Methanococcus voltae: one gene and its partners. The protein of the gene in region 1 binds, or shares a complex with, the protein of each later gene. Links are inferred from orthologs where the notes say so. Each region holds a gene or a part of one and is shown on either strand. Other genes may lie near its edges.

Evidence for each region.
Region 2: the proteins of J3E06_RS03190 (region 1) and mcrC are in contact, whole or in part, in a cryo-EM structure (PDB 9H1L), measured with the Methanococcus maripaludis proteins. The link is inferred for Methanococcus voltae from one-to-one orthologs. Residues at the interface, in WP_011170365.1 of Methanococcus maripaludis: Arg6, Glu8, Gln30, His32, Val33, Met34, Gln35, Tyr39, Leu80, Ser81, Arg82, Leu85, Pro86, His87, Cys90, Asp91, Ser93, Glu94, Arg97, Lys98, Lys102, Pro103, Asn104, Met105, Ile106, Gly107, Ala109, His110, Lys122, Glu123; in WP_011171501.1 of Methanococcus maripaludis: Arg5, Lys6, Glu7, Gln8, Ile9, Val10, Asp11, Cys12, Arg13, Ala14, Val15, Met16, Gly17, Gly19, Glu20, Gly22, Gly23, Leu24, Gln26, Arg27, Gly28, Thr29, Phe30, Ala31, Glu32, Leu34, Asn36, Thr51, Tyr59, Arg62.
Region 3: the proteins of J3E06_RS03190 (region 1) and J3E06_RS04150 are in contact, whole or in part, in a cryo-EM structure (PDB 9H1L), measured with the Methanococcus maripaludis proteins. The link is inferred for Methanococcus voltae from one-to-one orthologs. Residues at the interface, in WP_011170365.1 of Methanococcus maripaludis: Ser79, Ser81, Arg82, His83, His84, Ala112, Gly113, Lys114, Asn115, Ile116, Asn139, Phe140, Glu141, Ser142, Cys143, Gly162, Pro163, Arg178, Arg179, Ala180, Gln181; in WP_104837391.1 of Methanococcus maripaludis: Cys8, Asp10, Ala12, Gly13, Ile16, Tyr17, Arg19, Ile20, Thr23, Cys41, Gln43, Asp44, Pro46, Phe48, Asp134, Asn137, Arg138, Val139, Phe140, Pro141, Glu142, Gly143, Arg145, Glu161, Lys162.

The regions. Positions count from the first base shown.
Region 1 is NZ_JANUCR010000002.1:126,246-129,282, reverse strand. Bases 2-2,870 are described here. They hold J3E06_RS03190 (methanogenesis marker 7 protein), read right to left. Parts: upstream 1,958-2,870; coding sequence 1,046-1,957; downstream 2-1,045. Other genes in these bases: J3E06_RS03185 (carbohydrate kinase family protein), read left to right, coding at 2,313-2,870; J3E06_RS03195 (ribose-phosphate diphosphokinase), read left to right, coding at 166-1,029. Outside these bases: more of J3E06_RS03185, read left to right, coding at 2,871-3,037.
Region 2 is NZ_JANUCR010000001.1:281,995-285,101, forward strand. Bases 1-2,939 are described here. They hold mcrC (methyl-coenzyme M reductase I operon protein C), read left to right. Parts: upstream 1-1,142; coding sequence 1,143-1,736; downstream 1,737-2,939. Other genes in these bases: mcrB (coenzyme-B sulfoethylthiotransferase subunit beta), read left to right, coding at 1-471; mcrD (methyl-coenzyme M reductase operon protein D), read left to right, coding at 662-1,141; mcrG (coenzyme-B sulfoethylthiotransferase subunit gamma), read left to right, coding at 1,746-2,531; mcrA (coenzyme-B sulfoethylthiotransferase subunit alpha), read left to right, coding at 2,589-2,939. In the rest of the region: more of mcrA, read left to right, coding at 2,940-3,107.
Region 3 is NZ_JANUCR010000002.1:328,940-331,810, reverse strand. The notes cover bases 29-2,731. They hold J3E06_RS04150 (methanogenesis marker 17 protein), read right to left. Parts: upstream 1,809-2,731; coding sequence 1,248-1,808; downstream 29-1,247. Other genes in these bases: surE (5'/3'-nucleotidase SurE), read left to right, coding at 2,265-2,731; J3E06_RS04155 (hypothetical protein), read right to left, coding at 736-1,137; J3E06_RS04160 (DUF2798 domain-containing protein), read left to right, coding at 432-680. Also shown: more of surE, read left to right, coding at 2,732-2,871.

The DNA of each region.
Region 1 (3,037 bases):
TAAAACATAATATACTATATTATGATATGTAGTAAATCTTATAATATTATTTTTATTTAATTGATGTATAAAATTGATAATTAGACAAAAATATAAAATATAAAATAAAAAAATAATTAAAGATTAAAGATTAAAGATTAAAAGTAATTCAATTATGGTGATGATATGATTATAATTCCTGGTTCAAAATCTCAAAAATTGGCAAAAAACGTTTCAGAAATTTTAGATTGGCCCTTATCAAGAACTGAAACTAAAAGCTTCCCAGATGGCGAAAAATACATAAGAATCCATAGTAATGTGGAAAATGAAGACGCAATTATAATTCAAACACAAAATACACAAGATGCAATAATAGAATCTATTTTGTTATGTCAAGCATTGAAAGAAGAAAATGCTAAGAGCATTACATTAGTTGTTCCGTATTTAGCGTATGCTAGACAAGATAAAAAGTTCAATAAAGGAGAACCCGTAAGCATAATTGCATTTGCTAAGATATACTCACAATTTTGTGATAGAATTATTACAATTAACCCTCACGAAACACATATCGAGCAATTCTTTGAAATACCATTTATATATGGTAATGCAATACCTAAATTGGCGGAATCTGTAAAATCAGAATTAAACAATCCTGTTGTATTATCCCCCGATAAAGGAGCTATAGAATTAGCAAAAGAAGCTTCAAACATTTTAGAATGTGAATATGATTACTTAGAAAAAGTTAGATATTCACCAACTGAAATATCAATTGCACCTAAAAATTTAGATGTAAAAGGTAGGGACGTTTTAATAGTTGATGATATTATTTCTACTGGCGGAACTATGGCTACAGCAATAAGTATGTTAAAAGAACAAGGTGCAAACAAGGTAATTGCTTCCTGTGTCCACCCAGTATTAATTAATGATGCTTTAAACAAATTATACAATGGCGGAGCAGACCAAGTGATTGGAACGGATACTTATGCCTCAGAAGTTAGTTTCGTAAGCGTAGATACCATTGTAGCAGATGTTTTAAAAGAATTATATTAAAAAATAATTTAAGAACCTATTCATTAGATTCTTCCATTACTTCAGACTTTGATTTTAATTTAACGAGTATATAATTTTTAATTAATGATTTAGAGATATATGCAATATCTTTTAAAACATAATTATCTATTTTTAAATTTTCAATTTTTTCATGAGACCTGTCATAGTCTAATTTTATTCTTAAACCATCTAATTGAGTCACTATGGGCATAGGTGCAAATATTCCGTGCACGTCTGCAATGTTCTTCTCAATTTCGTCCTTTAAAACTACTGGAGGTATTATTGGAGGGTCGTAGGATAATTCAAGCCTTTTCTCACCTATTTTTTCAGTGATTTTTTCAATCATACTATCTAATGCCCTAATTTCGGAACCTCGCCTTAAACGTTGACTTCTACGTCCTAAATTTCCAATATATGTTTTATCGACTTCAATACTTTGCGGACCCCCTGTAATGATTACAGGAATATCTACCTCAAATAAATGGGTTTTATCCTCGATACAGCTTTTAAAATTTCCCATTACGTAAATGGCAAGGTCGTGCTCTTCAATTAGTCTTTTTTCTTTTTCTTTGATTTGACTTATTGATTTCCCTGCACCGTGTGATAAACCTATCATATTAGGTTTAGCCCCAAATTTACGCACATATTCGGAAACATCGCAAGCTATATGGGGCAAATGATGACGTGATAAACTTGGCGCTACCACTGCAATTTCTATGCCTGCTAAAGGTGTTTCTACAACTTTACCCTTATAATTTTTTGATAAAGCTTTGAATTCCCCTATTTCATCCTCTGGAAATGCTACAGTCATAAAAACATCTAACTGCATAACGTGTTCTTGAATTATAAAACCGCCCACGTCTTCAATCCATTCCTTAAGTTCATTATGCTTGTAAACTCCGCCTTCATACCTAACAATTTGATACATACAATCACCATCACCATAGCCTAATAAAATATATTTAAAGCATTTTTGAATAACTTATGATAATATTTGTTAACACATAGTATAAAATAATTTAGAATTATAATTTTGATATTTGCTAATTCATATGTAAATTCATAGGTAATATATATTAAAATATAAAAGATATTATTATATTTATCGTCGTTTATTAAACTAATGTTTCAATATTGATTAAATTAATTTATATATTTAAAATGATAATCATAATAAGATGAAAAATATAAAAATTAAACAATGAAATATCTAATTACTAATAAAAATACATTTTATTTTAAATATTGGTGATAAATTGGAAAATTTAGAGAATAATGGGGATATTATTAAAAAAGGTAAAATAAATGTTGTTGGACACGCTGCAATTGACTATATTTTTGATTTAGAAAAATTTCCAGAACTAAACACGTCAGTACAAATTCCGAGTGCTAAAAAATATTATGGTGGTGCTGCAAGTAATGTAGCAGCACAAATTGCTAATATGGGCGTTAGTTCATCATTAATATCTTGTGTGGGGACAGATTTTATTACCTCAGGATATGAAGAATATTTAAAAGAATTAGGCGTTTCATTAGACTTTGTATATACATCCACAGAAGAAGAGACTCCGAAAGCTTGGATATTTACCGACCCAGATGCTAATCAAATTACCTATTTCTTATGGGGTGCTGCAAAACACTACAAAGAAGTAAGTGTACCAGATTTTGATGGAGATATTGTACATTTATCAACAGGCGACCCCGAATATAATATAAAATGTGCTAAAAAAGCTAAAAAATTGGGGAAATTAGTTTCTTTCGACCCGGGACAAGATTTAACATTATACAGTGCGGAAAATTTAGAAGAAATAATTAATTATGTAGATTTCTTATTTATGAATCATCACGAATACGGGAGAATAATGGATACAATAAACAAAACTCCGGAAGATATGAAAAACAAGCTAAACTACTTAATTATAACATACAACAAAGATGGTAGTTATATCTACCACAATGGAGAAGAGATAAAAGTACCTGCAATTATGGTCGAAGCTATGGACCCCAC
Region 2 (3,107 bases), on another replicon or contig:
GGTTCAGGATTCAACATGTACAAACCTGCTGATGTAAACAAATGGAACGCATACGCTGCTGCTGGTTTAGTTGCTGCAGTTATGGTTAACTGTGGTGCTGCTAGAGCTGCACAAAACGTTGCTTCAACTATTTTATACTACAACGACATTATTGAGTACGAAACTGGTTTACCTGGTGTAGATTACGGTAGATCAATGGGTACTGCAGTAGGATTCTCATTCTTCTCACACTCTATTTACGGTGGTGGAGGACCAGGTATCTTCAACGGTAACCACGTTGTAACAAGACACTCAAAAGGATTTGCTATACCTCCTGTATGTGCAGCTATGTGTATGGACGCTGGTACACAGATGTTCTCACCTGAAAAAACTTCAGCATTAGTTGGTACAGTATACTCAGCATTTGATGAATTCAGAGAACCTTTAAAATACGTAATTGAAGGTGCTTTAGAAGTTCAAGATAAACTCTAATTAGATATTTGAATTTTATTAAATTATGACTAATAAATTCCGAAAATCTAATTTCTAAATTTTATATTACTGATAAAAATCGATTAAATTAGTAAAAATATAAAAAAGGACAATGATAAACTATAATTGTAAATTATATTATGAATTGTGTTTAATTATATTTTGAAATAATCGAATAATAGGTAAAAAAATGATTGAAATTGAAGTCTTTCCACATAGGTTCTTAAAAGCCACTACTACGGAAAAATTCCTAAATAGTGCTTATAAGTTAGAAACCGTTCAAAGAGTAATACTACATGGCGAATCCTTACCTCAAAAAGTTGGTTATGGACCTGCAAAAGGGGCACCCGTTAATCACAGTGAGAGGAAACTCATCAATGTGAATGGTGTCGAAGTTCAATTAACCTTACAAGTAGGTAGATTTTGGATATTATTAGACAATGAAAATGAATTGTCTAAAATTGATGAAATTTGTAATGAATTATTCCCATTCGGATACAGAGTATCAGAAGGAAGATTTATAAAAGATTCACCAACAGTTACTGACTACTTGAAATACGGTGAAAGTTTCGTAAATAGCATTGATAAAAGAATGCTTGGTGTTACAGACCCAAGAAGTAGATTTGAGAACTCCGTTTCACTTATTCCTAAAAGCGAAAAGGGTGAATAATTTGCCAGTAGGTAGGAGAGAGCAGATTGTTGACTGTAGAGCTGTAATGGGATTAGGCCAAGGTGGCGGATTAGCTCAGAGAGGAACCTTTGCTGAAGGTCTAAAAAATGATGTTGTAGTAGTTGCAATGTCACCCGGCAGACGACATATCACAAAACCTGTTTGCGAAATTACCTATGGAATCAGAGAATCTGGTATTCAAACAAGTGTACTTGTACTAAATGCAGGTAGCGGACTTCCAGCAGATGCACCAAATAGTTTAGGTTCAACTTTTGGTTTAAAACCTGAGGAAGTAGAGCAAGTAAATAGGCATAAATTATGCGTTATTCACTTTGGAAACGTTAAAAGCCACGTTGTTTATAAAGCAAGGTTGTTTTTAAGACACGTTAACATACCTACGATAGTTGTTTGCCAGACACCTATTGATATGGAAGACTTTGCTAAAATCGGAATTAAAACTGCTGATGTAATCCCAGTAGAACCTAAAACTAAAGGAACTATTGTTGAAATAGTTACTGGAGTTGTAAGAGGAGAATCATCACCACAATCTAAAATTGATGAAATTATTGAAAAAATAAAAAAACACTTGAAATAAGGTGATCTTATGGCATACAAGCCTCAGTTCTACCCTGGTGCAACAAAAGTTGCTGAGAACAGAAGAAATCACATTAACCCAGCGTTTGAATTGGAAAAATTAAGAGAAATTCCAGATGAAGATGTTGTTAAAATAATGGGTCACAGACAACCAGGTGAAGATTACAAAACCGTTCACCCACCTTTAGAAGAAATGGACTTAGCTGAAGACTACGTAAGAGATTTAGTAGAACCTATCAGCGGTGCAAAAGAAGGACACAGAATTAGATACATTCAGTTTGCAGACTCAATGTACTTTGCTCCATCACAACCATACGACAGATCAAGACTCTACATGTCAAGATTTAGAGGAGTAGATTGTGGTACATTATCAGGAAGACAAGTTGTTGAGTTAAGAGAAAGCAACTTGGAAGCTATCTCTAAAAACTACTTAGTTGACACAGAGTTATTTGACCCTGCTACAACAGGTATTAGAGGAGCTACTGTACACGGGCACTCATTAAGATTAGATGAAAACGGAGTAATGTTCGATGCATTACAAAGATACGAGTTTGACGAAGCAACAGGACACATATTATATGTTAAAGACCAGGTTGGAAGACCATTGGACGAACCTGTTGATGTAGGAGAACCAGTACCTCAAGAAAAATTAAAAGAAATTACAACAATCTACAGAAAAGATGGCGTTGCTATGAGAGACGACATGGAAGTTGTAGAAGTTGTTAAAAGAATACACAGAGCAAGAACACTTGGTGGATACTGTCCACTCAATGAAATCTTCGACGCATACTTATAATTAAATACACCACCCTTACGGGAGAAAAACCTCTCATAAATCTTGAGGTGAACCTATATGGAAGCTGAAAAAAGATTATTCTTAAAAGCATTAAAAGAAAAGTTTGAAGAAGACCCTAAAGAAAAATTCACCAAGTTCTATACATACGGTGGATGGCAACAATCAGAAAGGAAGAAAGAATTCTTTGCAGAAAACGAAAGAATTGTTGCTGAGAAAAGGGACGGAATTCCTATGTACAACCCAGATATTGGTGTACCTTTAGGACAAAGAAAATTAATGCCTTACAAAGTTTCAAACACTGATTCATATGTAGAAGGCGATGACTTACACTTTATGAACAACGCTGCAATCCAGCAATTATGGGACGATATCAGAAGAACTGTTATCGTAGGTATGGATACAGCTCACATGGTTCTTGAAAAAAGATTGGGTGTAGAAGTAACTCCTGAAACAATCAACGAGTACATGCACACAATTAACCACTCACTCCCAGGGGGAGCTGTTGTTCAAGAGCACATGGTAGAAGTTCACCCTTCATTAGCTTGGGACTGTTATGCTAAGATATTCACCGGTGAC
Region 3 (2,871 bases), 200 kb from region 1 along the record:
ATAGAGAGATAGATATTGCTCTTTTGGGTTCTTTTATGTGCAGAGGTGGTTGAGCTTGGTCAAAGGCGTCGGACTTGAAATCCGATGGGGCTTTGCCCCGCAAGGGTTCAAATCCCTTCCTCTGCGTTTTTTTATAAGACGTTATATTCATTAATATGAATATAGGGATTAATTGAATATGTTAATATATCGATGATATGTTACGATACTTTTTTAAGTGGGCTGATAGCTCAGCCTGGGAGAGTGCCGCATTGGCTATGCGGATGCCGCGGGTTCGAATCCCGCTCAGTCCATTTTTAATTTACTTGATTATTAACAATAACTAATTTTTAAACATTGTTTTTAATTATTAATTTTAAATATTAGATATCTTAATATTATTTAATAGCCAACGTATCAATATAATATCCAATATACCAAAATGGTGAATAATGACTACAGAAAAAATAAAAATAAAAACAAACTTTAAACAACAAAATATCATTTTTGGAGTAATTATGGCAACGTTAATGGCCTTTGGAATGTCCCTTGCGATGACTGCGTCTGTTTTAGGATTTAATAAAACATTATTGTATGCTTGGCCATCTAAATTTTTAATAGCGGTTGCTGTAGCAGTTCCTTATTCATTTATTGCAAATCCAATTGCCAAAAAAATAACTTCAAAAATTTTAAAAAATTAAAAATTAATATACCATTACAGTTAAATATAACGTTAAAAATAAAATTAAAGTATATTTATAAATCATATTTTACAATAAAATACACATTTACAAGTATTTCATCAATAGCATCTTTTTTATCATTTGATTCAATTTTATTAAAGATTTCTTCTTTTTCAGAAATATTGTTATCATTATTTGATAAATGAATTGTTTTACATATATCAAAACTCTTAAATAACACATCTACCTCAATATTTTCAGGTAATTGCTTTTTAAAACCTTTTAAAATGTCAAAAAGTGCATTTACAACATTTTTAGCTTGTTCTTTTGTAAAAAATTCTGAATTTTCTGGAATATAGGATATTTCAGTTTTTAACTTTTTGTGGTCTTCTAATTTTAGCCAATAATCGCCAAATTTGGTGCCTTTTATGACATAATCTTTTAATTCAAAGCTTCTTGAGATGGTATTTTTCATAATTTCCCTTTAATTCCTTTTTAAGTTTTTTTAGTTTTAGTATGTATTCTTTTTATCCCCATTATTAATATTCTTATTTTATAATTTCTTATTTTATAATTTCTTAATAATTAATATCTTACGAGTGAATTTTCTAATTTTTCTTTTAAATCTTTTGCTTCCTTCAACCATTCTGGAGCTATTGGTTTCTCTGAAGCTACCATAACAATTGATTTACCGTGTAAAGTTTGTCTAACTCGCATACCTTCAGGAAATACCCTATTCATAAAATCTAATACTTTATCGATAAATTCATCTTTTGCGTCGTATATTTTTGTGTTTAACTCGATATCCGAATCTGTTATTATTTCTAATCTTGAAGGCTGGTCGATCACATTTATTTTTTCCAAGAGTTTTGGAGCATATGTTTCATCTATGATGTTTAACTTTTTAATTACCTTCCCATCTTGCTTTGATTCTTCACTGATTTCTGCAATATCTCTTAAACTAACTGCTCTCGAGGTAGACTTGGGCAATGCCCCTATTGTAAAATAAGGCTCATCTAAATTACAAATCATAACAACTTGTAGTACGGATTTACCTAAAACCAAGTCTTCAAGGTTTGTTTGTATTATTCTATCATATATTTCCTTTCCATCCGGGTCAGTACATTCTACGGTTATCTTTGACATAAATATCCCTTAATAAGTTTATTACAATAATTTTTACGTATTTTACTAATATATTATATGGAATATTCTATTTAAAATAATTTATGAATAAAATTTGAAATATGATTATAAATAACCTCAAATAAATTTAAATAAATTTAAATTTGAGTTAAAAGTTTAAAAAAAGGTGCTCTCAGTATCTGTGAGTTCATCATACACAAAATTACTAAATTGCCATAATCCGATAGTATATGACAGTAATATTTGATTTCAGTAGAGATGACAATCATCATCGAGCATTTAATAATATTTTATACGTATTTTTAATTATTTTTAATTATTTTATATTTAAAATACCTGTCATTTTATATAAAACTTAAACATTTATAATATATTTATAATATTTGAATACAAAATATTATTTAATTTAAAAATAATTAATAATGAATAAAAAATAAATTAAATATTGGTGGTAAAATGGACAAACTTGATATATTATTAGTTAATGACGATGGTATTCAATCAAACGGATTGTTGGAGTTAAAAAATACACTTGAAGATAATTTCGACGCAAATATAACTGTTGTAGCCCCCTCAAATCAGCAAAGTGGTATCGGTAGGGCTATAAGCTTATTTGAACCACTTAGAATAACAAAAGTTAGACTTCCTGACTGTACTGAAGGTTTTGCCGTTTCTGGAACGCCTACGGACTGTGTTGTTCTTGGAATATTTAAAATACTTGACAAAATACCTGATTACGTGGTATCTGGCATAAATATCGGTGAAAACTTAGGTACTGAAATCACCACGTCCGGAACTCTTGGGGCTGCTTTTGAAGGTGCTCACCACGGTGCAAAATCAATTGCTTGTTCATTACAAGTCAAAACAGACGATATTAAATTTAATGAAGGTCACGCACCGGTTGAATTTAGAAATTCCGCCAAAATATTATGCAATGTGCTTAAAAAATCTATTGATTATAACATATTTGAAAGCGGTTGCGATGTTTTAAATGTAAACGTTCCACACGAAGGGGATGAAAAAACACCTTGGGAGATTACCACACTTGCTCGAAAGATGTACA